One region of the Micromonospora sp. Llam0 genome, then DNA from elsewhere that is predicted to be linked to it. Evidence: riboswitches for the same ligand, from Rfam matches in the RefSeq annotation. Region 1 holds a riboswitch; each other region holds the start of a gene.

Region 1 (9,646 bases):
TTCCTGCGTCGGGGTGGCCAGCAGTGGGACGGGGTACCCCGGCACCCGGAGTTCGGTACGTCGCCGGTCGGACTACCCGAAGTAACCGCTCGGTAATCCATCCGATCTCCTGGTAATCGAGCTGTCACAATATGAACATGGCACGTTTACCCGATGTGCCAGGGCGATGGCGCTCGTCACAGTCATTCGGGGGCCGGCAACCGATGGCTGGGGGAGGTGACGGTGACCACCGTCGCGCTCAAGGATGTATCCAAGGTCTTTGCCGACGGGACCGTCGCCGTCGACAAGGTCAACCTCGACGTCAACGACGGTGAGTTCATGGTGCTCCTCGGCCCGTCCGGCTGCGGCAAGTCGACCGTGCTGCGGATGATCGCCGGGCTGGAGGACCCGAGCAGCGGTGCGGTGCTGCTGGACGGCGAGCTGGCCAACGACATTCCGCCCCGGGACCGCCGGGTCGCGATGGTCTTTCAGGACTTCGCCCTCTACCCGCACATGTCGGTGCAGGACAACATCGCCTTCCCGCTGCGCCTGTCCGGAGTGGAGACGACGTCCCGGCAGGAGCGGGTGGCCGACGTCGCCAGCGCGTTGGGCATCGGCGACGTACTCGCCCGCAAGCCCAGCCAGCTCTCCGGCGGCCAGCGGCAACGGGTGGCGATGGGGCGGGCCATCGTCCGCCGTCCCGGCCTGTTCCTGATGGACGAGCCGCTATCCAACCTGGACAGCGGGCTGCGGGCCGAGTTGCGGGCGGAGATCTCCGGGCTGGTCCGCGAGCTCGGCGTCAGCACCGTCTACGTCACCCACGACCAGGCTGAGGCGCTCACCATGGCCGACCGGGTGGCGATCATGCGCAAGGGCGTGCTGCAGGACGTCGGCACCCCGACCGAGGTGTACGGCCGGCCGGCCACCCTCTACGTCGCCGCGTTCCTCGGCAGCCCTCGGATGAACCTGCTGGAGGCCTCGGTCTACGTCCATCTCGACCGCTACGTGGCGCTCAACCTGGGCGAACAGACCCTCTACCTGCCCTGGACCGATCTGCGGGCCCGGGCCGTGTCGCACTACCACGGGGAACGCATCGTGGTCGGCCTGCGGGCCGAGGCGCTGACCCCGGTCGCTCCCGGCAGCCCGGGTGACGTGCTGCAGGGCCGGATCCGGTTCCTCGAACACCACGGCCACGAGTCGCTGGCCTACCTCGACATCGGGGCCACCGCGATCGTGGTCGACGACCTCGCCGGTACGGCGGTGGAGCCGGCCGGTGCCGGCCGGCGCCTGCGTCGGTTCGGCGGCGTGATGCAGCGCCTCACCGGTCGGTCGGTCGGCCGGGCGGCCGTCGCCGAGCCGTCGGCCGAGTCCGGCCCGGAGCGGGAGAGCGTGCTCAGTGACCCGGGGCGGCACCACCGCCGGCCGGCCGAACTGGCCGTGCGACTGGCCCCGTACCCGGCGGTCACCCCCGGCCATCCGCTGGCCGTCTCGGTCCGGATGGACGCCCTGCACTTCTTCGATGAACGGGGCGACCGGATCGACGTCGGCTGGCGATGAGTGGGCGGATGGCGACGGGTGACTGACCGGTCACTACAGGCTGGCGCGCCGGTGGAAACCGAGCAGTCCGACCGGAGATCAGGTTAGATTGGCTGCGTGCTCGGTCTACCCGCTCATGTGACCGCCTGCCTGTTCGACCTCGATGGGGTGTTGACTCAGACCGCGAAAGTGCACAACACGGCGTGGGAGGAAACGTTCAACAACTTCCTCCGCGCTCGGGCCGACGAGACCGGCCAGCCGTTCCAGCCGTTCGACCCGGGCGCCGACTACAGCCGGTACGTCGACGGTCGACCGCGGGCCGACGGGGTGCGTTCCTTCCTCGCCTCGCGAGGCGTTGAGCTTCCCGAGGGGTCGGCGGACGACCCCCCGGAGGCCGACACCGTGTACGGCATCGGCACCCGGAAGAACGAGGTGCTGCTGCGACGCATCGCCGAAGACGGGGTGCAGGTCTACGACGGTTCACTGGCCTACCTTCATGCTGCCCGCTGGGTCGGGCTGCACCGGGCCGTCGTCTCGGCCAGCGCCAACTGCCGGGACGTGCTGATCGCGGCGGGGATTGAGGAGTTGGTCGAGGTGCGGGTAGACGGGGTGATCGCGCGCGAGAAGGGCCTGCGGGGCAAGCCGGAACCGGACACGTTCCTGGCCGCTGCCGCGCAGCTCGGCGTCGAGCCGGGCAACGCCGCGGTGTTCGAGGACGCGCTGGCCGGCGTGACGGCGGCGCGAGCGGGGGAGTTCGGCTGTGTCATCGGTGTCGACCGGGTCGGTATCGGTGACGAACTGCTGGCCAGCGGTGCCGACATCGTGGTGAGCGATCTGGGGGAGTTGCTGGTCGGAGCCGAACGATGATCCGCGAGCGGGCCTACCCCGTGGAACCGTGGCACGTGCGGGAGACCCGGCTCGACTTCGACATCCTGGCCCAGTCGGAGTCGGTCTTCGCCCTCGCGAACGGGCACGTCGGATTCCGCGGCAACCTGGACGAGGGCGAACCGCACGGCCTGCCCGGCACCTACCTGAACTCGTTCTACGAGTTGCGACCGCTGCCGTACGCCGAAGCCGGCTACGGCTTCCCCGAGTCCGGTCAGACGCTGGTCAACGTCACCAACGGCAAACCGATCCGGCTGCTGATCGACGACGAGCCGTTCGACGTGCGCTACGGCGACCTGCTCTCCCACGAGCGGGTGCTCGACCTGCGGGCCGGTCTGCTGGACCGTCGGCTGGAGTGGCGCTCGCCGGCCGGGCGTACCGCCCGGGTCCGCAGCACCCGGCTGGTGTCGTTCACCCAACGGGCGGTCGCGGCGATCTGCTTCGAGGTGGAGGCGGTCGACGAGCCGTTGCGCATCATCGTGCAGTCCGAGCTGGTCGCCAACGAGGAGCTGCCGGCACAGAGCAAGGACCCGCGCGTCGCGGCGGTGCTTGAGACGCCGCTGCAGGCCGAGGAGCGGCTGGTACAGCCCGACGGCGGGCTGCTCATCCACCGGACCAAGGCCAGCGGGCTGCGGATGGCGGCGGCGATGGGGCACGAGATCGACGGCCCCGGCGAGGTGTCGGTCAGCACCGAGGGGTTCGACGACTGGGTCCGGACCACCGTCTCCTGCCTGCTGGAGCCGGGGCAGCGGCTGCGGATGGTGAAGCTGCTGACGTACGGCTGGTCCAGTCAGCGTTCGTTGCCGGCGCTGCGCGATCAGGTCGGCGCGGCGTTGGCCGGCGCCCGGATCTCCGGCTGGGAAGGGCTCTGCGCCGAGCAGCGCAAGTACCTCGACGACTTCTGGGGCCACTCGGACGTGCGGGTGGACGGCGACCCGGAGATCCAGCAGGCGGTCCGGTTCGGGCTGTTCCACGTGCTGCAGGCCGGCGCCCGCGCCGAGCAGCGGCCGATCGCGGCGAAGGGGCTGACCGGCCCGGGGTACGACGGACACGCCTTCTGGGACACCGAGATGTTCGTGCTGCCGGTGCTGACCTACACCCAGCCGGGGGCGGTCGCCTCGGTGCTGCGCTGGCGGCACTCGACCCTGGACCAGGCGCGGGAGCGGGCCCGGATGCTCGGGCTCAACGGGGCGGCGTTCCCGTGGCGGACCATCCGGGGCCAGGAGTGCTCGGCGTACTGGCCGGCCGGCACGGCCGCGTTCCACGTGGCGGCGGACATCGCCGACGCGGTCCGGCGGTACGTGCACGCCACCGGGGACGTCGAGTTCGAGCGGGAGATCGGCCTGGAACTGCTGGTGGAGACCGCCCGGTTGTGGCGTTCGCTGGGCCACCACGACCGGCACGGCCGGTTCCACATCGACGGGGTGACCGGGCCGGACGAGTACACCGCAGTGGTAGACGACAACATCTACACCAACCTGATGGCGCAGCGGAACCTGCTGACCGCCGCCGACTGCGCGCTGCGCTACGCCGACCGGGCCTGGGTGCTCGGCGTCGACGACGAGGAGACCGCGGCCTGGCGGGACGCGGCGCTGTCGATGCACGTCCCGTACGACGACGAGCTGGGCGTGCACCCGCAGTCGGCCGGGTTCACCCGGCACCAGGAGTGGGACTTCGCCGGCACCCCGCAGGACCACTATCCGTTGCTGCTGCACTACCCGTACTTCGATCTGTACCGCAAGCAGGTGGTCAAGCAGGCCGACCTGGCGCTGGCGATGCACTGGCGGGGCGACGCGTTCACCGAGGAGGAGAAGGCCCGCAACTTCGCCTACTACGAGCGGCGTACGGTGCGGGACTCGTCGTTGTCGGCGTGCACCCAGTCGGTGATCGCCGCGGAGACCGGCCATTTGGAGCTCGCCCACGACTACATGGGCGAGGCCGCGTTGATGGACCTGCACGACATCAACCGCAACACCCGCGACGGCATCCACGTGGCCGCCCTGGCCGGGGCGTGGCTGGCGCTGGTCGCCGGCTTCGGCGGGATGCGAGACCACGGCGGGGAGTTGACCTTCGCTCCCCGGCTGCCGCAGCGGATCAACCGGCTGGAGTTCGCCATGATGTGGCGGGGCCTGCGGCTGCGGGTGGCGGTCCAGCACGATGAGGTGACCTACTCGCTGCGCGACGTCGACCCGAACGCCACCGTGGACCTGACCCACCACAGCGAGCCGATCACGGTGGCCGCGGACAAGCCGGTCACCCGGGCGATCCCGCCGGCCGGCCCGGTCGGTCCGCCGCCGCAGCAGCCGACCGGCCGGTCACCGGTACGCCGTTCGGCGCGTACCGACTGACGACCCTTCTCTCCCGTGCGGCTCTCTCTCGCGCGGTGCCGGGCCGGCCCGGCACCGCGCGGGATGAGGTCAGGTCACAGCAGGGACAGATGTACGTGGTTGGTGTGGTCGCTGTTCGGGTCGCCGCCGGCACCGCTGTACGAACTCCAGCCGGTCGTCGGTGACCAGAACTGGCGATACCAGATTACGTACAGGATGCCGAGCTTGTCGGCGTTGCGGACCAGGAAGGCGGTCAGGTTGTTGCCGTACAGCCGGTCGTCGCCGAAGGCGTCGCCGCCGAACCCCTGCTGCTGGGCGGAGAAGTCGCAGGCCCGCCCCTTGGGGTGCTCGAACGGACCGCCGGGGCGGAAACAGGAGACGAAGCGGGTGAAGCCGGCCTTCTTCGCCTCGTTCAGCGCGTGCATGGTGCGCGGCGTGATGCAGCCGCTCGTGGTGGGGTCGTCCAGACTGCACGACTGGGACGGCCAGGAACCGTCCGAGTTGCGCGGCGCCTGGGCGGCGACCGGTGAGGTGGCCGAGACGAATCCGTTGGTGGCGACCGCGCCGACCAGTTGCAGGGCCTTCTCGGCCTCTTTCTTCTGGCGGGCCATCGCCTCGAGTTGCTGTTCCTCGCGGGCCACTTCGGCGTCGATCGCGGCGACCGCCCGAGCGGCCTGTTCGCGGGCCTCGTTGAGCTCCCGGATTCGCTTGTTGTCGTGCATGGCGATCATGTCCAGGCCTTCGGCGCGTTCCAGCAACGCGTCCGGGTCGGCGCTGTTGAGCAGGACCATCACCGGCGTGATCCGACCGAGACGGTACGAGTTGGAGGCGACCTGGCCGATCTGTGGGGTCAGCGCCGCTATCCGTTCCTCGACCTTTTCCAACTCGAGGCTGAGCTTCAACTGGCGTTTGCGGGACTCGTCGACTGCGGCCTTGGCTTCGACGAAGCCCCGGCCGGTCGATTCGAGCACTTCACTGAGCAGTGGCGGGGCGCCTTCGTCGTCCGGATCCTGAGCGGCGGCCGGCGACGCTACGACGAAGCCGGCGAGCAGGGCGGCGACGGCGGCGAGGGCCGCGGCCGTCGGAATCCGCCGGCGGAGGGGTGCGGTCATCCTGTTCCTTTCCTTGGCCGCCGACCGAGTTAGCTGACGGGTTCGGGACGGAACGATCCCTACCGCTGGCGCGGATTCACCCCGGTGGAAACGTGGTTCCCCGGCTCACCCCGGAGGGGTGATTGGGCGGCGGTCACCGCCGGCGCCGGTGGGCGCCGCCTGGCGGAGACCGCGGGCAAGCTTACCGGATCGGTCACCGGCATCAACACCTCGACAATCCTGACTGAGCTGGAAAAATCCGTTACCGGACAACGACTTTCGGTGATGTCCACTGTCTGCGCTCGGCGGCGTACGACAAGTCGCGGGACGGGCCGGATACCGCTGCGCCGAGGTTAGCGGCTGACTACAGTACGTATGAGGAAAAGTGGGAAAGTCGTAGCGTCGGACGGATCCTCGGTGAGAGATGACGATTCCCCGGTCGGGCCGCCGGACGCCGACAGCGTGGCGGTGATCGGCCTCGGCCGGTTCGGCGGTCAGGTCGCCCAGTCCCTGCTCCGCCTCGGCCATCACGTGCTGGGCATCGACGAGCATCCCAAACGGGTGCACCGCTGGTCCGAGCGGCTGCCGAGGGTGGTCGAGGCGGATTCGACCGACGACCAGGCGTTGCGCCAGTGCGGCGTCGCCGGCTACCCCCGCGCGGTGGTCGGCATCGGCTCGGACGTCGAGGCCAGCATCCTCACCGTGGTGGCGCTGACCGAGCTGGGCGTCCCGGAGATCTGGGCGAAGGCGATCACCGCCAAGCACGGCCGGATCCTCGCCTCGGTCGGCGCGCACCATGTGATCTTTCCGGAGGCGGCGATGGGTGACCGGGTGGCCCACCTGCTGGCCAGCCGGATGCTCGACTTCATCGAGTTCGACGACGGGTTCGCCATCGCCAAGGTCTGTGCCCCGCCGGACGCCGCCGGTCGGACGTTGGCCGAGTCCCGGCTACGCCAGCGGTACGGCATCACGGTGGTCGGGATCAAGGAGCGGGACCGGCAGCTGCGGTACGCGGGACCTGAGACGTTGATCCCGCCGGACGCGCTGCTGATCGTCGCCGGGGCGACCACGGCGGTCCAGCAGTTCGGCCGGTGAACATGGGCGTGACCGCCTCATCACACCTTCATTTCGTGAGCTGATCAGCCGCTGCACTTTCGCAAACTCGTGACTCAGGCTACAGTCCCTGCATGGGAGCGCTTCCATCGATGGATGTGCCCCGCTGAAGTAGTCGACGCGTGGCGCGGCGATGGCGACATCACCGTGTCAACCGCACAGCTCCCGAGGCTGGCGGCGGGCCAAGCCCGGACTCCGCCGCCAGCCCGCGCACCACCTGTCGAGAGGAGGTGGAACCAGAGCCACTCGCGTGGCCCGGCTCCCGCGCGTCACGCACGACCTGGACGCCAGACCGCTCGTGCGTGTGTAGCAACTGATGGTGGGGACGGGGGTTGCCCTCCCCGTCCCCACGCTAGTCTCCGATTGTTACGGCGGGGAATCGCCGACAAGTCAGGACCGCGACGCTGGTCCGTCCGACAGCGCTGCCCAGCCCGCCGATGAGCCGGCGGGCTTCGTTGTGTATAGGGCCTGGAGCAGCGGCTGGGCGGCCGTGCCCGGTCTGCGGCGACGGTCGGACCGAAGCCCGTTCCGTCGTCGCGCAAGGGTCCGGGGCTCGCCGATTGGTAGTGGGCAAGCTCACAGTCGGTTGATCCGCTGGTCGCGACCGGATGATCCCGTCGGGTGCTGCCGGTGCGGTGGTGCCCGGCTATTAAATCGACAATCATGGATCTCACAGTCGCTGGTCCGTCCCGGCGTCCGCACCGAAAGCGAGATGTCCATGCCGCAACCGCCGCACCACTGCCGCCGGTGGATCCGGCGCGATCCCAACCGCACCCGACGCCGGCTCGGCGTCGCGGTCGCCGCCGCGCTGCTCGGCCCACCCCTGCTGCCGGCGTCCGCGGCGCTCGCCGTGGCGGACACCGAGCCGCCGACCACCCCCGGCACCCCGACCGTCGCCGCGATCGGCACCACCGACGTCACCCTGGTCTGGACGGCGGCCACCGACGACGTCGGGGTGACCGGCTACGAGGTGGCCCGACTGCACACCGACTACATCGTGATCAGCACGACCCCCGACAACGAGATCACCATCGACGGGCTGGGGCCGTCGCAGACGTACCAGTTCTGGGTGTACGCGCTCGACGCCGCCGGCAACCGTTCGCCGGCCAGCCCGAGCCTGCGCCTGACCATGCCGCCCGGCGACGGCCAACCACCCACCGCGCCCACCGCGCTGACCGCCACCACGATCGGCACCGACTCGGTCACCCTGCGGTGGCAGCCGTCCGCCGACAACGTCTACGTCGCCTGGTACGAGGTGCTGCGGATCAACCCCGACGGCTCCACCACCCCGGTGGCGACCGCCCCGCAACACCCACCGACCGGACCGACCGCCCGGGTCGGCGCACTACAACCGCAGACCGCGTACACCTTCGTGGTGCGGGCCCACGATGACGCCGGCAACACCTCACCACCGTCCGAGCCACTGACCGTGCGGACCCTGCCGGCGGCACCCGACTGCAAGGTCAGCTACCAGGTGGTGAACCACTGGCCCGGAGCCTTCCAGGCCCAGCTGACCATCCACAACGCCGGACCGGTCGCGATCGACGGCTGGACCCTGCGCTGGACCTTCCCCGGCGACCAGCGGATCAGCCACCTGTGGGGCGCCGAACCGGTCGACCTGGTGCCGCCGGAGATCACCGTCGCCAACACCACATGGAACAGCCGGATCCCGGTCAGCGGCAGCGTACAGCTCGGTTTCGTGGTCAGGTACCAGGCGAGCAACCCGCCGCCGACGGACTTCCTGCTCAACGGCGACCGGTGCGCGTCCTCGGGTTGACCCTCGTCGAAGACGCGCTGGTGACGGCGGCTTGCTAGCCTCGCCCGCATGCGGGTGCTGGTGGTCGAGGACGACCCCGAGGTACGCAGCGCCGTCGTCACCGCGCTGCGCTCCGGCGGATTCGCCGTCGACCAGGCGGCCGACTGGAGCCAGGCCGACCTGAGCATGAGCATCAACGACTACGACTGTCTGGTGCTCGACCGGATCCTTCCGGAAGGCGACTCACTGCACCAGCTCGGCCACCGCCGGCGGGCCGGGCTCACCACACCGGCGCTGGTGCTCACCGCGCTGGACAGCGCCGGGGACCGGATCGCCGGCTTCCAGGCCGGTGTCGACGACTACGTGGTGAAGCCCTTCGTCACCGCCGAACTGGTGCTGCGGGTCCGGGCCCTCTGCCGACGCCGCGGCGCCACCACCCCGCCGCTGCTGCGGGTGGCCGATCTGGAGGTCGACGCCGCCCGCCGGGAGGTGCGCCGCGCCGGCGTCCTGCTGACGCTCACCCGCAAGGAGTTCGCCGTACTGGAGATGCTGCTGGTCCGGCGCCCGGCGGTGGTCAGCCGCAGCGACCTGTTCGAACACTGCTGGGACGAGCTCGCCGACCCCAGCTCGAACGTGGTGGACGCGGTGGTCGCCCAGCTGCGCCGCAAGCTCGGCGAACCGCAGCTGATCCACACCGTACGCGGGGTCGGCTACCGGGTCGGCGGGGCGCCGTCGTGACCGCCGGTCGAGTTGGCGGGGCGCCGTCGTGAACCGCCGCGACCGGCGGGGCGGCAAGCCGCTGCAGACCGCCGACCGGCTGCGCAACCTGCGGATCCGGATCACGCTGCTGGTGATGGCGATCAACGTGGTCGGCCTGGCCGGGATGGGTGCCGTCGCGCTGCTGGTCGACGGACGGCAGCGGGACGAGGTGGTCGCCGCCGAGCTGCGGCGTACCGCCA
Region 2 (9,646 bases), on a different contig from region 1:
TGGTGCCGCTGCCGGCCACCAGCACCTCCAGGGTGCCGGTGGACAGGTCGCCCCAGGTGTCCGGCCGGAACCGGTAGAAGCAGCCGTTGCTCTCGTCCTCGGTCAGGTAGATCACGCCGCGGACCGGGTCGGCGGCGGCGGCCTCGTGGCAGAACCGGCCCATCGCCGGGCGCCGGACCGCGCCGGTGCCACCCAGCGGGTACGTCTCGTAGACGTACCCGCGGGCCACCTCCTCGCAGGAGAGCCAGGTGCCCCAGGGCATGGCGCCACCGGCGCAGTTGCGGTTGGTGTTCGCCAGGATCCGGTACGCCGAGACGACGTCGCCGCTGGCGTCGAACCGGATCGCCGAGGCGCCGCCGGTGCGGGAGATCTCCGAGTTGGAGACGTACACCCAGCCGGTCCCGGCGGCGAAGCAGGCACCGCCGTCCGGTGCGTCGTGCCAGACGTACGAGGTGTCGCCGACCCGCTGCCGGGACCGGGCCACGACCCGGCTGGTGAAGCCGGCGGGTAGTGCGATGCCGTTGGCGTCGGGGCTGCCGAGTGGCCCGTACGGGCTGGCGCCAGGTTGCGCCGGTGCGGCGAAGGCGCCGGTCCAGAGACTGCCGGAGAAGGCGGCGGCACCAGCGCCGACCACCGTGGCACGCAGTACGCTACGACGATCCATCTCGACCTCCATCGATGCTCGTGGCAATCGATGAAGCTAGATGGCGCTGGTGGCCACGGATGTCGACCGGGGTTAACGGGTGGCGAGGACCGGCCGAAGTCCGGTGGTGGCACCCGGCAGGGGGTGGCACTCAGCGGCCGATCCGGTACAGTGTGCGTCGTGACGCGCACGTATCGATGGTTTAGGCAGCCGGCCCTGGTGCCGGTGGCTCAGCCTTGACCTGACGTCACCCCACCAGAGCCGGCCAAGGGCAGCGGGCATCGAGCCCCCTGCCCTTTCGTATGCCAACGAGCAGCCGGCTCGGCTGGGGGCGCCGGCTCCCCAGGGAGGCTGGCGGAAGGAACCGACACCACATGAGCACCTCCATCGGCCGCGTCGCCGATCAGCGCATCGACCGGGTCGTGCCGCTCACCACCCCGGCCCTACTGCACCACGAGCTGCCCCTCGACGACCAGCTCACCGCGCGGGTGCTGGACGGCCGACGAGCCGTCGCCGGCGTGCTCGACGGACAGGACGACCGGCTGCTGGTCGTGGTCGGCCCATGTTCGGTGCACGACCCGGCCGCCGCCCTGGAGTACGCGCACCTGCTCGCCGCCGCCGCGCAACGGCACGCCGACGACCTGTTGATCGTGATGCGGGTGTACTTCGAGAAGCCGCGGTCCACGGTCGGCTGGAAGGGTCTGATCAACGACCCGGGCCTGGACGGATCCGGGGACGTCAACTCCGGGCTGCGGATCGCCCGCTCGCTGCTGCTCGAGGTGCTGCGGGCCGGGCTGCCGGTGGGTTGCGAGTTCCTCGACCCGATCACCCCGCAGTACATCGCCGACGCGGTGGCCTGGGGGGCGATCGGTGCCCGCACCGTGGAGAGCCAGGTGCACCGGCAGCTGTCCTCCGGGCTGTCCATGCCGATCGGCATGAAGAACCGCCCGGACGGCAGCGTCGCCACCGCAGTGGACGCCATCCAGGCCGCCGCCGTGCCGCATGTCTTCCCCGGCATCGACATGTCCGGGACGCCGGCGATCCTGCACACCCGGGGCAACGCCGACTGCCACCTGGTGTTGCGCGGCGGTGCCGGTGAGCCCAACTACGACGCCACGTCGGTGGCCGCCGCGCTGGACCTGCTGCGGGCCGCCGGACTGCCGCAGCGGCTGGTCATCGATGCCAGCCACGGCAACAGCGGCAAGGACCACCGCCGGCAGCCGCTGGTCGTCGAGGACGTCGCCGGGCAGCTCGGCGCCGGGCAACGGGGCATCGTCGGGGTGATGCTGGAGTCGTTCCTGGTCGCCGGCCGGCAGGATCTGGACCCGACCAGGGATCTGGTGCACGGACAGTCGATCACCGACGCCTGCCTGGGTTGGGACCAGACCGCCCAGGTGCTGGGGCGGCTGGCGACAGCGGTCGGGGACCGCCGGGCGGCGCTGGCCGCCACGCAGCGGTAGCCCGCAGCGCTCGGCGCTGACCACGGCGCGACGGCCGGCCCCGGGCCGAGCCCAAGGGGTGGCCGGTCGCCGGGCGCGTGGTCAGCGGGTGGCGCGACCCGGGGCGTCGGTCAGCGGGTGGCGCGACCCGGGGCGTCGGTCAGCGGGTGGCGCGACCCGGGGCGTCGGTCGGCCGGTGGCCGGCCACCCGGGCGGCGATCCAGACGAAGAACACCGCCAGCGCGACCTGGATCGCGTGTCGCAGCCAGTCGATCCCGGCGGTCTCGCCGATGCCCAGCCAGGCGGCGATCACCCCGCCGAGCAGGGCGGCGGCGATTCCGACGCCGATGGTCAGCCAGACCGAGATGTTCTGCCGCCCGGGTAGCAGCAGACGTCCCAGAGCGCCGATGATCGCGCCGGCGACGAGCGCCCACAGAATGGTGCCGATCATGAGTCCACCTCCTGGCCCGAGCGTAGGTGCCTGGATCGGACCTGGAGGGCGGAACGCCGACGGTCGGCAGGATGAAACCGGCGGTACGGGTCGGTACGTGGACCGTCGTTTGCCATGCCGCGTGCGGGGTAGCAGGCGGAGGTGACCGATGAGACGGGCCGTGCCGAGCTGTACGCGCTACTCGACGACATCTACCTCGGCAAGGAACGTGTGAGCCGGGCCGAGATCGCCCGTCGGGCGGTCGCCGCCGAGCTACCCGCTCACCTGCTGACCAGGATCAACGCCCTGCCGGAAGGCGAATACGCCCAGGACGAGGCGGAAGAGGTCCTGCACTCCTCCACGGAAGGTGCCTGATCACCGATGGACGAGCATCAGAACCGGCCGGCCGCCGCACTCGGCCAGACCCCGGACGGCCAGCCGCCCGAGGACGACCCGGACTTCGCCGGCGAGCACGACGACACGGCGGTCTCCCACGACATCATCGAAGGAACCGACCGGGACCGGGAGCCGGAAACGCCCCGCGGCTGGTCCGGGATGGAGAAGCCCGGGTTCACCGCCGACTGACGGTCAACCGGCGTTGAGATTGTCGGTGACCGCCCGGACCAGGCTGGTCAGCGTCTCGTCGGCGAGTCGGGTCAGCTGCTCGTGCGGCAGGTCGGAGTCCAGTTCCAGGCGGAGCATGGCGCCGCCCGCCTGCACCGGGTACACCTGCACAACGGCCGCCCACGGGCCACCCGCGGTCGACCACCGGGCCTGCAGGTGGTCGCCGTGGGCGGGTTCCGCCGGCACCTGGCGCAGCGGCCCTGGCAGCCAGGCGGCCCGGCGGTCGGGGTCGGTCGCGGTGCCGAACGCCACCTCAGGGGGCGCGGAGACACCGCGCTCGGCGTAGGCGGGCACGACTCAGCCCCCGTCCCGCAACCGGGCGGCCTCGACCTCCCGGCCCGGGTGCCGGGTGAGGTACTCGGTCTCCAGGTCGGCGGTGCGGTGCAGATGGTTGGCCAGCGCCGCGTCGGTGCCGTGCCGCAGCGTGTCCAGCCGGGTCCGGTGCAGGCTGCCGATCTCGCGGAGCAGTTCGTCGTCGGCCAGCTCGACCGGGTCGATCCCGGTTTCGTCGACCGTGTCGACCCAGGTCTCGGCACCCGGCTCGGTCGGGGCCGACCAGGGTCGGGTGGCACCGGGCGGATGGTCCGGCCGGGGTTCGAAGGGCCGACCGGCCGCCGCCGGGGAGTAGCTGCCGTACCGCGCTGAATCCGTCATCTCCGGCCTCCGGGGAGTCGACGAGGCATTACCGTCGTAGGGTTCCCCTGCCGGCCGGCGGCAAACACCGGGCGGCCGGCTTCCGGGCGGCCGCGCACCTGACTACGACGGCTCGTCGGAGAAGCCGACGACCGGCCGGTACGCTTCCCTGCATGCGGCAGCTGTGGACCCCGGCGTGGATCCTGCGGCACCTGGCGGCGGTGGCGCTGGTGGTGGGCTTCCTCGCGCTCGGCTGGTGGCAGATCAGCCGGGCCGCCGCCGGCAACACGCTGAGCTGGGCGTACGCGGTGGAATGGCCGGTTTTCGCGGCGTTCGTGGTGTTCATCTGGGTCCGCGAGATGCGGCTGGCCCGCCGGTCCGTACCCGGCCCGGACTCCCTACCCGGCCCGAACCACGGGTCGCCGTCGCCGCAGAGCGGGTCGCCGGAAAACGCGCCGTCGCGGGAGGAGGCGTTCGGCCGGCCGGTACGGGTCCGGTCTGCCCCTGGCGTGACCGCCACCCCCGGCCCGGACGACCCGGAGTTGGCCGCCTACAACGACTACCTGGCCTGGCTGAACGCGAACCCGCACGCCAGGGCCGGCGACTACCCGGGCTGACCGGAAGAGAGAAGGACGGACGACAGTGTCAGGCGCACTCACCCGGTACCGACTGATCGCGTACGTGGTCGGCGTGGTGCTGATCCTGCTGATGGTGATCGGCATGCCGTTGAAGTACCTGTTCGACCAGGCCGTCGTGGTCGAGACGATCGGGCCGGCGCACGGGTTCCTCTACATGGTCTATCTGGTCGCCGTGTTCGACCTGGCCCGGCGGGCCAACTGGTCGCTCGGCCGGATCCTGGCGATCATGCTGGCCGGCACGGTGCCGTTCGTGTCGTTCTACGCCGAGCGGGTGGTCAGCCGCTGGGCGGGCGTGCAGCCGCGTACCGAGCCGGACAAGGTGTTCACCGGCTGACCCCGGGCGGGCGGTGACTGGCTGACGGCGCCCCGGCCGGGCCGGCACCGTTGTCGGGCCGACCCGGCCGGGGCGTACGGCCGACATTGTCGACGGCCGTGGACCCGGGCCTCGTGCGGCGTCGGATCAACCCGTGGTGTGGCCGCCGGCGCTGGTCGGCGCACCGGGCAGCCCGGCGACGAACGCCGACCAGGCGGCCGCCGAGAATTCCAGGTGTACTCCGGGGTCGGTGGAGTTGCGCACTCCGACCGCCGGGCCGATCTCGGCTACCTCGACGCAGGTCGTCGCCTCGCAGCGGCGGCTCTTACGCCACGCCGGACCGGCAGTGCTGATCACAGTCACCCAGACTCCTTAATAGGATAAATCGGTAGATTTGCCATCAGAGTACGCAGGCAATCGGGCGGACTGTACCAGTTCCCGATCTTGCCGACGCGACTGGGCGACACCGGGAAAATCGGCGGAACCGCCGTCCGGACCACGCGGAGTGGCCGGCCGTCCATGCGGAGGGGCCAGCCGTCCTTAGCAGACCTGACGGCGGCGGTGTAGCGTGCAACAGGGTGGCAACCAGCCAGGTGGCACTCTGCTAGGCACTCTCCCCGGAGCGTTCCCATGCCTGCCCGACACCAGGGCCCGACCATCGGGCGTCGCCGGCTGCGTGCGGCGCTACGCCGGGCACGCGAGGCCGCCGCGCTGACCCAGGACCACGTCGCCGCTCAAATGGACTGGTCGCTGTCGAAGCTGATCCGGATCGAGTCGGGGTCGGTCAGCATCTCGACCAACGACGTCAAGGCTCTGCTGGACCTGTACGGCGTACGCGACCAGCAGCAGGTGCAGGATCTCGTCGAGTTGGCCCGGGCGGCACGACGGCGCGCCTGGTGGAGCGGATACAAGGACCGGGTGCCGGCCGCCTACGCGGCCTACATCGGCCTGGAGGCGGAGGCGTCGGCACTGCGCTACTTCCAGCCGATCAGCTTCCCCGGCCTGCTGCAGACCGAGGAGTACGCCCGCGCGGTGATCCCGGCCGACGGCCCGCACCACGTACCGGCGGCCGAGATCGAAGGACGGGTGCAGATCCGGCTGGCCCGCCAGCACGAGGTGCTGTTCGGCGCGGATCCGCCGCAGATCGAGGTGATCATCGACGAGGCGGCGCTGCGCCGGATGACCGGCGGCCCGCGGGTGCTGCGTGAGCAGCTCCAGCACGTGGCGAAGATGTCCGCGGCGCCTCACGTCACGGTCCGGGTGCTGCCGTTCACCGCCGGGAGCAACACGGTGCTCGGTCCGTTCGTCATCCTGCACTTCGCCGACCAGGCCGACGCCGACGTGGTGTACGTGGAGAGCGCTCTGGTCGAGGAGGTCATCGACCGGGCCGACGAGGTCCGGCCCTACCAGCATGTCTTCGACCGGCTACGGGCGGAATCCCTGTCGCCGGCCGACTCGGTGGCGATGCTGCACGACCTCGCCCGTCGGCTGGACGGACCGGACGCGGGCTGATCGACGTCGACCAGCCCGCCGACGACCGCCGCGGCGGTCGGGCCCGCTCACCGCTGGTCGGGCACCCACGGTTCGATGGTGACCGGCTCGGACAGACCGGCCAGCCGGGACATCTCCCGGGCCCGCATCAACGCCCGGCTCACCTGGCCGTACTGGCGTTCGTCGTCGGTGCTGAACAGCAGCACCAGCAGTCCCTGGTGACGGCCCCAGAGTTCGTACGCCCGTGGCCGCAACCGGTCACCGAGCCAGGCGACCGACACCGGCACGAACGCGGCCGCCAGCATGGCGAGGTAGGCACCCGCGCTGACCTCGTCCAACCCTCGGGTGTAGCCGACGGTCACCGCGACCACCACCAGGGTCACGGCGGTCACCGCGATCACCCGGCCGGTGAGCCGGTCACGGGCGCCTCGTGCGGTCCGGAGTTCGGTGAGGTCGCGGACGGCGAACCGCCGGCCGGCCACGACGAACCATTCACCGGTCACGCAGATACCGGGCTGCCGGTAGAAGGTCCGTCCGACACTGGAGCCGGACGGGGCGGGCGCCGGGGAACCGCGTCGGGGTGGGGTCTGGCGAGTAGCACGCATAGCTGCCTCCGAAGGGCTCGTGCGGCGCTGACCTTGCGGGTCCATTGTGCAAACAGCAAGCTACTCGATGGAAGGTAGTCATTCTGCCACCTAGCAGAATGACGTACGGCAGGCCGCATCCTGGATGGCGAATCAAACCTTTCGCACCCATTTATCCGGATAGCTGGCTAACGACAACCGCGCAGACCGACTAATGACACATTAGTCGCAATTGATCAGCCGTTGTCCAACGACGACGCACCGCAGTCGACCGATCACGCGAAGGCAAGGAAAATGTTGCCCAGAGCAGCCAACCGTCACATCAAGTAACCGTCAACGAGCCCCGCCCAGTTTCATGCCACGGATCACGATCGCAGCACTTCCGGGTCGCAACCCTTGCGGCTAAGTTGGACCGGCTGGTCCGGTCGCCAGTCGCCGGGAAGCGGTGACGCCGGTCCAGTGCCGCCGAATCGCCGTCCCGAGATTACCTGGCGTTACAACCAGTGATCTCACGGTCGCGATCCGGGGACCCACCGGCAACTGGGGTGAATCCGCGGTCCACCGCGGTAGGGCGAACTTCCCGCCCGAATCCGTCAGCTAACCCGGTAGGCGGCGAGGAAGAAGGGTTCTGCGTTCTTGTCAACAGCGCGGATTCTGCTGCGCACCCTGATGCTGGCCGGCGTGAGCCTCGGCCTGGTGGTACCGGCGACCGCCGCGACCGCCCAGCCGACGGTCAGCGAACTCACGCAGCAGATCGACAAGGAATCCGAAGAGCTGGCCAAGGTCGTCGAGTCGTACAACCGGCTCAGGGAGGAGGCCAAGGCCACCCGGGCGGCGGCCGAGGAGATCGACGCCAAGCTCGGCCCGCTGCAGGCCGAACTCGCGGCAGCGCAGACCGAGGTCGGTCAGATCGCGGTCAACGCGTACAAGACCGGCGGGTTGAGCACCGCGAGCGCCCTGCTCGACAGCTCCTCCGGCAGCTTCATCCACCGGCTCGGCACTCTGGACCACCTGGCCCGGGACCGGCAGCAGCGACTCACCGAATTCACCAGCACCCAGCTGACCTACCTGGCCGAGCAGGAGAAGCTGCAGGCGGCCCTGGAGAAGCAGGACGCCCAGGTCAAGGAGCTCGCCGACCGCAAGAAGAGCATCGAAGCGGACATCGACGAGCTGATGGACAAGCGGGAACGGGCCTACGGTGCCGCGAGCGAGACTGGCTCGTCGTACACCGGGACCGTCCCGTCGGTGTCCGGTGCCGCCGGCTCGGTCGTCGAGTTCGCGTACGGGGCCATCGGCAAGCCGTACGTCTGGGCCGCCAGCGGCCCGAACGGCTACGACTGCTCAGGTCTGGTGCTCGCCGCCTGGCGTACCGCCGGCAAGAGCCTGCCGCACAACGCGGCGATGCAGTGGGACGTGGTCGCGAAGATCAACCGTGGCGCGCTGCAGCCCGGAGACCTGGTGTTCTACAACGGTCTCGCCCACGTCGGCCTGTACGTGGGCGGCGGCCAGGTGATCCACGCACCCACCTTCGGCCGCACCGTCGAGCTGGCCAGCGTGGACATGATGCCGCCGTACGGCTACGGCCGGGTCCGCTGACCCGGCAGGTCGCCCGACACTGACGACGGCCCGGCATCCGCTAAGCGCGGATGCCGGGCCGTCGTCAGTTCGTCGGCGGGTTGTCAGCTCGTCGCGGGGGGCAGTTCGCGGCGGATCAGGTCGCCAGCAGCCGGTTGGTCAGGCCGCCTGCAGCCCCTCCGCCCGGGCCAGCTCCCGCAGCCGGCCCAGCGCCTGGATCTCCAGCTGACGGATGCGCTCGCGGGACAGCGAGAAGCGCGACGCGACCTCGGTCAGCGAGTGCTCCCGCCCGTCCTCCAGGCCGTACCGGGCCCGCATGATGCCGGCGGACCGGTCGTCCAGGTGGTTGAGCAGGCCCTCGATCCGCTGCCGCTCCAACCCGGTGAGCACGATGTCCTCCGGCGACGGCGCGTCGCTGTCGGCCACCAGGTCGCCCAGGTTGGTGTCGCCGTCGTCGCCGACCGGGGTGTCCAGCGACACCGTGTCCTGCGACCACCGCACCAGCTCGTGCACCCGCTCGACCGGTACGCCGAGCGAGGCGGCGATCTGCTCCGGCTCGGGGTCCGAACCGAGCTCGCGGGTCAACTGGCGGGCCACGTTGCGCATCCGGTTGACGTCCTCGACCAGGTGCACCGGAAGCCGTACGGTCCGCTCCTGCTGGGCGATCGCCCGGCTGATCGCCTGCCGGATCCACCAGGTCGCGTAGGTGGAGAACTTGAAACCACGCTCGTAGTCGAACTTCTCCACCGCACGGACCAGACCGGTGTTGCCCTCCTGGATCAGGTCCAGCATCGGCATGCCGGACCGGACGTAGCGGCGGGCGATCGACACCACCAGACGCAGGTTGGCCCGGATGAACAGGTCCTTGGCCCGCTCACCCTCGACGACCAGCCGCTCCAGCTCCTCACGGCTCACCCCGGTCCGCGGCACACCCTGCTCCAGCAGGTGCTCCGCGTACAGGCCGGCCTCGATCGACTTGGAGAGGTCGACTTCCCGGGCCGCGTCGAGCAGCGGCGTGCGGGAGATCTCATGCAGGTAGACGCCAACGAGGTCCCGCTCCTCGGCGACCTCGTCGGTCCGCAAAGCCATCGTCTTCTCCACGTTGCTCACGGTCCCCTCGTTAACCCCACGTCGTGCTCTGTCACCTGCGATGCGCATCTCCATCAGCCTCTCCCCCGTCACGTCCGCCTCCGATCCGGCGAACCTGATGTGGCAGGCCCCGCCGTATGGCGCCGACACCTGCACAACAGATGAGACGCGTCAGGGATTCCGTCTC
Region 3 (9,646 bases), on a different contig from region 1:
GCCTGAGGCGGACCGCAGCCCGGCGCTCTGCCGGTAGGACTCGGTGCCGGGCACCGGGTCGGTGGCGAAGTAGTGGTAGGTCTCCGTACGGCCGTAGCTGCCGGAGCCGGTGAAGTCGTACGACACCCGGGCCTGGATACCCGCACCGACCGAGGTACCCGCGTCCACCTGGAGGTCGAACGTGGTGGCCGTCGACCGGTACGCACCGGTCAACCCACAGGCCCGGAAGGTGACCGGGTTGTGCGGCGTGCCGTCGTAGTTCGCGCCGCCGGCCGATGGCACCGTGACCGTCGTCGCGTTCGTCCCGGCGGTGTTGCTCAGCACCCCGGCGGACCGCAGATGGAACAGGTCCGAGGCGACCGGCGGGGTGGTCGGGTCCGGCGTGGGCGAGGTCGGCGGCGTGGGGGACAGGCTCGGCGACGGGTTCGGGCTGGTCGGGGCGCCGGTGGCGTTGCCACCACTCCAGGTATGCGCCCCGGTGGTGGCGGTCCGCCCGGCCGGCACGGTCATCCGGGTGCCGTCGGAGAAGGTGACCGTGACCGGTGAAGCGGTGATGTTGCTCGCCACGTAGGTGCGGGCACCGTTGCGGTTGAACACCGCGTACAACGGAGTGTTCGCGGTGACGCCGGTGTCGACCCGGCCCAACGCTGCCAGGTTGCGCACCCAGTGGAACGTGTGCGCCCGGCTCTCGCCCTCCTCGACCGGGTAGTTGGGATTGGCTCGCAGACTGGTCAGAGCGGCGTTGGCGTCACCGAGTGCCCGGAAGGACCAGAGGATGTCCTGCCAGACCGTCGGCGGCCCCCCGTTGTTGGTGACCAGCGCGTTCCAGTTGGTGGCGATGTAGTCCGGCCGGTAGCCGAGGTAGAGCGAGCCACCGGTGACCGGCAGCATGTTGATGCCCTGGATCATCTCCGGTTCGGCGCTGAACCAGGTGGCGTACGCCCCGCCGTCGCCCCAGACCATGCCGACTGACCGGTGCCCGAAGGCGGCCGGGAAGTTGGTGTCCGAGGAGTCGAACCAGTATTCCTGGATGGCCGCCGACTGGGTGGTGTAGATGTACAGCCCGGCGTCGCGGATCGCGGTGTTGCCGGTGGCCAGGCCCCACTGGATCAGGGCGTTGGCGAAGTTCATCCCCTCCGAGGACGACTCCTGGTTGTTGCCGGCGAAGAACGCGCCGTGCCCGGCGGCCCAGTCATGGCCGGCGTAGATGTCGAAGTCGCGCAGGAACGGGAACATCGGGTCGTTGCGGTCCCAGCTGTTGGCGTCGCGGATCAGCAGGTTGACCATGCCGCCGTACTGGTTGGTCGACGCCCAGGTGGGGTCGAACTTGGCCAGCGTCGCGGCGGCGGCGATGTAGTAGCCGTAGTGGAAGTGGTGGTCGTTGAGGTCGGTGTCGGAGCCGTACGAGGCGGGGTAGCCGACCAGGGTGCCCCAGGCCTGGTCGTAGAAGAACACCCGTTGGGACTTGCCGGGGCTGGCGGTGAACCAGTCGGTCAGCCGGTTCCGGATCGCGGTGAGCAGGTGGTCGCGTTGCGCGGTGCGGCCGAGCTGGTCGGCGATCTCGGCCAGCCGGGCGGCCCGGCCGAGTGCCTTGCCGGTCCAGTAGGTGTCGTTGTCGAAGCTGGCGAGCGGGTCGCCGGACGTGGCCTGGTCCAGGTGGGCGGTGAGCGTGGCGAGGTCGGCACCGGCGCTGGTGGCCACCGCCGGCACCTCCGGCAGTACGCCGTGGAAGCGCATCGCGGTCCGGAACGACGTCGCGCCGACCAGGTTGCGCATCGGACCCCGGGCCGACACGTAGGTCTCCGCGATCGGACTGCCGCCGTCGAGGTGCTTCCACTGGTGGGGGTAGAGCGAGACGACGGTGCCGCTGGCCGATCCTTCACGGGCGGTGGTGGTGAAGCTGTAGGTGGCGTCGACCGTGCTGCCGGCCTGGTCGTAGCTCCAGCTGACCCGGGTGCCGGTGACGTGCGAGTGGGCGTACCGGCCGTAGCTGTCCATCAAAGCGGTACGCCGCGCGGCGCTGGTGCCGGCGCCGGTCGGCAGCAGCGCGACGGAGAAGTACCCCCGACCGGCGAGGGTGGAGCTGATCGTGGTCCCGGCGACGGTCCAGGTCGCGCCGCTGGGGGCGTAGGCGACGTAGTCGTGGCCGCGCATCGAGAAGCCGACCCGGCTGCCGCTGTGGTGCCAGACCGTCGGGGTGCCGGGGAACGACAGCTGTGCGTTGCCGCCGGTGACCTGGGCGTACACGAACGGCAGCCCGTGTCCGACGGTGGTGCGCAGCGTGCGGGCGCCGTCGGACCAGTACGGGCTGACGGTCCAGTCGGTCCAGCCGTCGACCTTGACGTCCGGGGCGTTGAGCCCGGCGACGCCGAGGGTGAACTCCCGGGTGTACGGGTAGTGGTACTCGCCGACGCCGGTCGACGTGCCGGAGATCGCCGCCTCGGTGGTGTAGGAGACGCCGAGCCCGCCGGAGGTCGGCTGGACCGACATCGGGTGGGCGTGCAGCGGGTCGGAGTACGCGCAGTCGTACCGCTTGAACAGCAGCGACGACCACCAGTCGTTGGTCGGCACCGCGCCCGCCGGGGCGTTGCCCGTGACGTACTGCCGGGGGTTGGCGGAGATGTTGCCGCAGGCGGTCGGGGCGGCCGCGCCCGCCGGGCGGGTGGTGGTGTAGCTGCCGGCGCCGACGGTGGCGGCGTCGGCGGTGCGCAGTACGCCGAAGATCAGTCCGGTGGCGGCCAGCGCCGTCACGGTGGTGGCTGCCAGGATCCGGCGCGGCGTACGACCTGTTCGCGCGCCACGGATCGACAGGTTCATGGTGCCTCCGGGTTGGGTAGGGCGCGGTCCACGATCGCGATAAATTTCACGCCCATTAATGAGTTATTGCCAGGAGGTCATCAGAGATGCGGGCTTCTGTCAATATCCCGACATGAAGTTTCGTGCATCCGGTACGGGTGCGGGGCGGTCGGTTGACAGCTACGCCGTTGCTGCTATATATCTCTGTGAGAGCGCTCTCTTGGTGAGGGGAGGGGCAAGGTTCCCTGCGTGAGCCAGATGTGACCGCGTGTCGATAGAGCGCTCTCGCGTGGTCGCCAGGGACCGTCGGACGATATGCCGATCGGTCTTTCGGCGCTGCCCGAGGCTCCTGCGCGTCGATTATCGATGCTGACAGGAATCGTGTTCCGGCAATGCGCTGCGGCGATTCGGGGGATCACCATCGAGCCGGAGGGGTCGTCGGATCATGGTCGTGCGGGGGCGGACGGCCACCGACGTGACCGTCCGCCCCCGCATGCGCGACGTCAGTACACCGACAGGTGCACGTGGTTGGTGTGATCGCTGGACGGGTCGCCGCCTGCGCCGCTGTACGTCTTCCAGCCGCTGCTGGGCAGCCAGATCCGCTTGTACCAGATCACGTAGAGCACGCCGAGCCGGTCGGCGTTGTTGATGTAGTAGTTCGCGAGGTTGTCGCCGTAGCTCTTGTCGCCGCCGGTCGCCACTCCACCGAAGCCGTTGGGCTGGGCGGCGAAGTCACACGCCCGGCCCTTGGGGTGCTCGCCCGAGCTGCCGTTGCGGAAGCAGGACACGTAGCGGGTGAAGCCGGCAGCCTTCGCCTGGTTCAGGGCGTGCAGCGTACGGGGCGTGATGCAGCCGGAGGTGGTGGGGTCGTCGACGTTGCACGACTCGGCCGGCCAGGAGCCGTTGGCGTTGCGCGGGGCCGGGGTCGCCGACGCGCTGGCCGAGCCGGAGCCGGACGAGCCGGAGCCGGACGAACCGGAGGATCCTGAGCCGGAGGATCCGCTGGCGGCGGCCCGCTCGGCCTCCTCCGCCGCCTGCTGCCTCGCCCGCTCCTCCGCCTCCTTCTCGGCGGCGACCGCGACGGCCAGGGCCCGCTCCGCCTGATTGCGGCGCTGGTCCATGATGGTGACCTGCTTCTGCTGCTCCCGGATCTCATGCTCGATCGCGGCCTTGGACCTGGTCACCTGGTCACGGGTGCGGTACAGCTCGCGGAGCTGCTTCTCCTCGTTGGCGGTCACCGCGCTCAGCGCCGCCGCCCGGTCGATGAACCCCTCCGGTGAGGTGCTGTTGAGCAGAGCGGAGACCGGGCCGAGCCGGCCGTTGCGGTACGCGCGGTCGACGATGTGCCCGACGTTCCTGTTTCGTTGCTCCAGCTCGGCACCGACCGTGGTGAGCTGCTCGGACAGCTTCTTCTGCCGGCCCTTCGAATGGTTGAGCGCCGCCTTGGCGTCGATCCAGCCTTTCGAGGCCGCATCGAGCTCCTTGCGCAGGCTGTCGGTGCCGCCCTCGTCGTCGACCCGGTCGGGTCGGTTCGTGGGCAGGGCGGCTCCGGCCGGCGAGCCGATCGGGGTGCCGGTGACGGCCATCAGGGCGGCGGTCAACGCTGCCAACAACGCGAATCGGGTTTTTCTGTGGACTGTGCGTGACACTGTGCATTCCTTCCGTCAGCCGCCGACCGGGTTAGCTGACGGGTTCGGGACGGAAGATCCCTACCGCGTGACGCGGATGCACCCCAGGTACGTGGTTCCCCGGCTCGCCGTACGGCGATTAGGCGACGGCATCCGCGGGCGCCGGAGGGGCGCCGCCCGAGCGGAGACCGGGGCCGAGACTACCGGTTCCCCGGGTCGCCGTCCCGGTATTGATAGCCGTGTTATGTCCAGAAAAATCAGGAATATACGTAGATCGTAGCTGTCGACGTCGCGGTAAGGTCACGAAACTTAAGCATCCGCTAATCACCAGTCGGCCGGTCCACAGGAGTCGGCGGGGGCCAACGGCTCGATCTGCAGCGTCGCGTGCTCGATACCGAACTCGTCGTGCAGGGCCGTCCGGGCGTCCCGCAGCACCGTGCCGACGTCGGCCGACGGGGTCACGGCCAGGTGCGCCGAGGCCACCTCCATGCCCGGGGTGAGCGTCCAGACGTGCAGGTCGTGCACGTCGCAGACGCCCGGCACAGTGGCCAGCCGGCTGCGGACCCGGTCGACCTCCACATGCTCCGGTGCCGCCTGCACCAGGATGCGCAGCGCGGCCCGGGCCAGCCGCCAGGTGCGCGGCAGGATGAACACCCCGACGCCGACGGCGACCAGCGGGTCGGCGTACCACCAGCCGGTGGTGGCGATCACCGTGGCGGCCACCAGCACCCCCACCGAGCCGAGTAGGTCGCCGAGCACCTCCAGGTAGGCGCCCCGTACGTTGAGGCTCTCCCTGGCCCCCTGGCGCAGCAGGGCGAAGGCGACGATGTTGGCGAGCAGTCCGGCGACCGCCACCACCAGCATCGGGCCGACCGTCACCGGCTCTGGATCGGCGAACCGCCGGGCCGCCTCCACCAGGACATAGAGTGCGACCCCGGCGAGCAGTACGGCGTTCGCCAGCGCGGCGAGCACCTCAAGGCGGTAGAGGCCGAAGGTGCGCTGCGGCTCCCCGGTCGGTCGTCGGGTAGCGGCGATCGCCGCGAGCGCCATGCCGATGCCGAGCACGTCGGTGAACATGTGCCCGGCGTCGGACAGCAGTGCCAGGGAGCTGGTCGCCAGCGCGGTGACCGCCTCGACGACCATGAAGACCGCCAGCAGGACGAAGGCGGCCCAGAGGCGCCCGTAGTGTCGCTGGCCGGTGCTCCCGGCACCGTGATCGTGTCCGACTCCCACGCCTGCCACCCTCCGTTGCCCGGCGTTTCGTCAGCAGACTAATGCTCACATAGCAATATGTGCAATCGACTCCGGGTCGAAGTCGATGGTGACCAGCCGCTGCGTCGCCCGGGAGAGCGCGACGTAGAGCGTGCGTACCCCGGCCTCGGACTCGGCACGGATCTCGTCACCGGCCACCAGCACCACCGCGTCGTACTCCATGCCCTTCGCCTGCAGGCTCGACACCACCTGCAGCCGCGAGGTCGCCTGCTCGGCGAGCCAGCCGGCGACCTCGTCGCGCCGGGCCACTGCGGCGATCACCCCGACCGTCCCCTCCACCGCTGCCAGCATCTCGGCGGTCGCGGCGCGGACTGCAGCCGGCAGCACCGCCGCAGATACCCGGTCCCGGCGCGGCGCCACCCCGGTCGATCGGACCGCAGTCGGCAACGGGGCGTCCGGAGCGACCTCGCGGATCACCCCGGCGGCCAGTTCGAAGATCTCCGCCGGGTTGCGGTAGTTCGTGGTCAGCTGGAATTCCCGCCGCGGCCGCCGCCCCAACGCCCGGTCCCGGGCCTGGGTGAGTTCGGCCGGATTCCCGGTCCACGCGGTCTGCGCCGGATCCCCGACCACCGTCCAGGAGGCGAGCCGGCCCCGGCGCCCGATCATCCGCCACTGCATCGGCGACACGTCCTGCGCCTCGTCGACCACCACGTGGGCGTACTCCCGGTAGTCGGCCGGCCGCTCCCGGGCGGTGGCGCGGGCCGCCCGCTCCCGGTCGGCGAAGGTCGTCACCTCACGGACCCCGCCGGCCACCTGGAACGGATCCCGGTGCCGGCGGCGGGGCTGCGGCGGCCGGCCGAGCAGTTCGTCCAACTCGTCCAGCAGCGCCACGTCCGCGATGGTCGGCCCGTGGTCCGCCAGTTCACCGAACGCGTCGGCCAGCACCGTGATCTCGGCCGGGTCGAGCACGCCCCGTGCGTACCGACGCAGCCGGTCCGGCCGGGCCAACCAGCCCAGCACGTGTCGCGGCAGCAGCCGGGGCCACCAGGCCCGCAGGAAGTCCCGGAAATCGTCCCGGTCCGACAACTCGTCCTCGAACTCGGCCTGGCCGGGCAGCCGGGCCGGGGCCACCAACTGCCGGGCCTGCGCCCACAACGCCTCGAACAACCCGTCGATACCGGCCCGCCGGACCTCGTTGCGCCGTGCGCCCCGGGGCAGCGCGCGGGCCCGGACACCGTCCAGTTCCGGGCCGCGCAGCCGCAGCAACTGCCCCCGGTAGAGCAGCCGTAGCTCGGTCGGCCCGTCCGGTACCGCGTCACGTACCGCCCGTTCCAGCACCCGCCGCATCCGTAGCGACCCCTTCACCACGGCGACCGCCGCCGGATCCGTCCGGGTCGCCGACACCCCCGGCAGCAGCGACCCCAGCGACCTCAGGGTGGCGCTCTCCTCACCCAGGGCGGGCAGCACCGCGGCGATGTACTCGACGAAGACCCCGGTCGGGCCGACGACCAGGATGCCGCCGCCGGCGAACCGGCTCCGGTCCGAATAGAGCAGGTACGCCGCCCGGTGCAGCGCGACCGCGGTCTTGCCGGTGCCGGGGCCGCCCGAGACGATCGTCACCCCGGCGGCGGGGGACCGGATGGCCTGGTCCTGCTCCTGTTGGATGGTGGCCACGATGTCGCGCATCCCACGTCCCTTGGCCCGGGCCAGGGTGGCCAGCAGCGCGCCGTCGCCGACCACCCGCATCCCGGCCGGCGCGGCTGCCGGATCGAGCAGGTCGTCGGAGACGCCGGTGACCCGCTCCCCCCGGGACTGGATGGTGCGTCGCCGCACCACGCCCTGCGGTCGGGCCGGCGTCGCCTGGTAGAACGCGGCGGCGGCCGGGGCACGCCAGTCGATCAGCAGCGGCTCGGACCGCTCACCGCGCACCCCGAGCCGGCCCACGTGCAGCACCGCGCCGTCGCGCAGATCGAGCCGGCCGAACACCAGCCCTTCGTGCTCGGCGTCGAGCAGATGCCGCCGCCGGGCCGCGTGGAAGACCATCGCGTCGCGCTCCACCAGCGCCCCGACGTTGCCGACCCGGGCGAGGCGGTAGCCGTCCCGCTCGGCGCGTACCGCGTCCCGGCGTAGCTGCGCCAACCGGGCGTACACCCGGTCGACGTGCCGCTGCTCGGCGGCGATCTCCTGGTCCAACGTGGTGGCGTCGGTCAACGCTGCGGCTCCTGGGCGAGGGCGGGTCGGCCGGGGCAGGGCGGCCGGTCCGCCGGCGGACGGTCACGGCGCCGGGCGGCGACGGCGGAGCGTGGTGACCCCGTCACATGATCTGACCCGGCAGCCTTACGACGTTACCGTCCGCGCGCCAGCCCGGCGCCGGCTCCCGGGGCACTCGGCGACCACGTTCCGCCCTGCCGAGCCTGTTTCAGCGCGTCGCCCTGTCGAGCACCTCGACGAGAGCGGCCGTCACCCGGTCCGGTCGTTCCAGCATCAGCATGTGTCCGGCCCCGGGGCAGACCGTCAGGTCGGTTCCGGGTAACGCGTCGACGATCGATTCGGCGCAGATCGGCGGCGTCAGCCGGTCACGGTCTCCGACCAGCACCGCCGCCGGAACCTCGTCGAGCGCCGACAGCGTGCGGAGCCGGCGTTGAGCGCCGATCGAAGCGCGGTAGCCGCCGATCGCCCGTAGCGTCGTCCGACCGACGGCGGTGGTCGCCAGTTCGAGGTCCCGGGGGTCGCAGGTGTCGCCGAACAGCAGCCACCGCAGGGTCGGCCGCAGCGGCTGCAGCAGACCCGGATGGGGTCGCCAGGCGCCACATCTGGCCAGCACGCCGGCTCCGGCGACCTCGCAGAGCCGGACCAGCCGGGCGACCGGGGGCGCCAGCCCGTACGCGGTGTGGGTGTGTCCCTCCGCCGTGGTGGCCACGAACGCCAGCCCGGCGACCCGGGCGGCGAAATCCACCGGGTGCCGGTGCGCGTACTCCATGATCGCCATGCCACCCATCGAATGCCCGGCCAGGACCACCGGGCCGGCGGCGTCCATCCGGCGCAGCACCGCGGCGAGGTCGTCGCCCAACTGCCCGAGAGTCATCGTGGCCAGCCCGGCGGCCGTGGACCGGCCGTGACCGCGGGCGTCGTAGGTGACCACCCGGACCCGCTGTCCGGACGTCCCGGTCAGCTCCCCGACCTGACGGTGCCAGGTGTGCTGGTCGAGCGTCCAGCCATGCAACAGGACGAGGGTCAGTTCCGCCTCGCGAGGGCCGCTCGACCGCCCGCGCGGCACGGCTCCGTCCGGCAGCCGGACGCTGAACTCTTGAGGCCTGCCCACCGTCGTCACCTCCGCCGCTGTCCCTGGCGGTCTCGGCTCGGAGATACCCCGGTAGGCCGGATCTGGAACCAGTACGGTGAGAAGACTCGCAACTGCTTTCCCGACCGGCCAGTAGCACGCCACGCTGCAACCATGTCGTCACCGTCGTTCCCGATGCCGGATTCCCGGGCACCGCGTCCGTCCGGCCCGCCGCCACCCGATCACCCCGGTCCGGCCGAGGCTCTGGCCGAGTTGCTGGCCGGCAACCGGCGTTTCGTCACCGGACGACCACGGCACGGTCACGACGTGTCGGCGGCTGCGGCCAGCGCGGCGCTCGGCGAGCAGTATCCGATCGCGTTCGTGCTCGGCTGCATCGACTCGCGGGTGCCGCTGGAGGCGATCTTCGACCAGAACTTCGGCTCGATTTGCGTCGGGCGGTCCGGCGCCCAGGTGCTGGACCAGGCGATCGTCGGGTCGATCGAGTTCGCCGTCGGCGCGTTGGGTGTGCCGCTGGTCATCGTGCTCGGACACGAGCGGTGCGGAGCGGTGGCGTCGACGATCAGCGCGCAACGCACCGGCAGTCGCCCGGCCGGCAGCATCGGGTACCTGGTGGAGCAGATCGCTCCGGCGGTGACCGAGGTCGGTGTCGGGCACCCTGACGTGCAGCCCCTCGCGGTACGGGCCCATGTGCGGCGGACCGTGCAACGGC

What was found. Region 1 has a riboswitch for cyclic di-AMP ahead of EDC02_RS34170 (hypothetical protein). Riboswitches for the same ligand answer to the same signal wherever they lie in the genome.
Region 2: linked by a shared signal. The riboswitch ahead of EDC02_RS01210 (NlpC/P60 family protein) and the one ahead of EDC02_RS34170 (hypothetical protein) in region 1 are both predicted to bind cyclic di-AMP.
Region 3: linked by a shared signal. The riboswitch ahead of EDC02_RS17410 (coiled-coil domain-containing protein) and the one ahead of EDC02_RS34170 (hypothetical protein) in region 1 are both predicted to bind cyclic di-AMP.

Annotation. Positions count from the first base shown of each region.
Region 1 covers NZ_RJJY01000002.1:1,465,328-1,474,973, reverse strand. The annotation lists gene EDC02_RS34190 (glycosyltransferase) at 1-96, shown strand, start outside; gene EDC02_RS34185 (ABC transporter ATP-binding protein) at 223-1,536, shown strand; gene EDC02_RS34180 (HAD family phosphatase) at 1,633-2,382, shown strand; gene EDC02_RS34175 (glycoside hydrolase family 65 protein) at 2,379-4,748, shown strand; gene EDC02_RS34170 (hypothetical protein) at 4,823-5,839, opposite strand; cyclic di-AMP (ydaO/yuaA leader) riboswitch at 5,842-5,978, opposite strand; gene EDC02_RS34165 (TrkA family potassium uptake protein) at 6,236-6,913, shown strand; gene EDC02_RS34160 (cellulose binding domain-containing protein) at 7,644-8,708, shown strand; gene EDC02_RS34155 (response regulator transcription factor) at 8,757-9,425, shown strand; gene EDC02_RS34150 (HAMP domain-containing sensor histidine kinase) at 9,454-9,646, shown strand, end outside.
Region 2 covers NZ_RJJY01000001.1:255,231-264,876, reverse strand. The annotation lists gene EDC02_RS01270 (alkaline phosphatase PhoX) at 1-664, opposite strand, end outside; gene EDC02_RS01265 (3-deoxy-7-phosphoheptulonate synthase) at 1,018-2,103, shown strand; gene EDC02_RS01260 (GlsB/YeaQ/YmgE family stress response membrane protein) at 2,243-2,533, opposite strand; gene EDC02_RS01255 (hypothetical protein) at 2,675-2,887, shown strand; gene EDC02_RS01250 (hypothetical protein) at 2,894-3,097, shown strand; gene EDC02_RS01245 (hypothetical protein) at 3,101-3,430, opposite strand; gene EDC02_RS41205 (DUF6158 family protein) at 3,434-3,790, opposite strand; gene EDC02_RS01235 (hypothetical protein) at 3,943-4,386, shown strand; gene EDC02_RS01230 (DUF3817 domain-containing protein) at 4,412-4,741, shown strand; gene EDC02_RS01225 (DUF397 domain-containing protein) at 4,868-5,083, opposite strand; gene EDC02_RS01220 (helix-turn-helix transcriptional regulator) at 5,351-6,232, shown strand; gene EDC02_RS01215 (DUF6232 family protein) at 6,280-6,816, opposite strand; cyclic di-AMP (ydaO/yuaA leader) riboswitch at 7,290-7,421, shown strand; gene EDC02_RS01210 (NlpC/P60 family protein) at 7,432-8,391, shown strand; gene EDC02_RS01205 (RNA polymerase sigma factor RpoD/SigA) at 8,530-9,522, opposite strand.
Region 3 covers NZ_RJJY01000001.1:3,983,039-3,992,684, reverse strand. The annotation lists gene EDC02_RS17415 (glycosyl hydrolase) at 1-2,817, opposite strand, end outside; gene EDC02_RS17410 (coiled-coil domain-containing protein) at 3,300-4,382, opposite strand; cyclic di-AMP (ydaO/yuaA leader) riboswitch at 4,450-4,580, opposite strand; gene EDC02_RS17405 (cation diffusion facilitator family transporter) at 4,749-5,657, opposite strand; gene EDC02_RS17400 (AAA family ATPase) at 5,703-7,847, opposite strand; gene EDC02_RS17395 (alpha/beta fold hydrolase) at 8,056-8,958, opposite strand; gene EDC02_RS17390 (carbonic anhydrase) at 9,112-9,646, shown strand, end outside.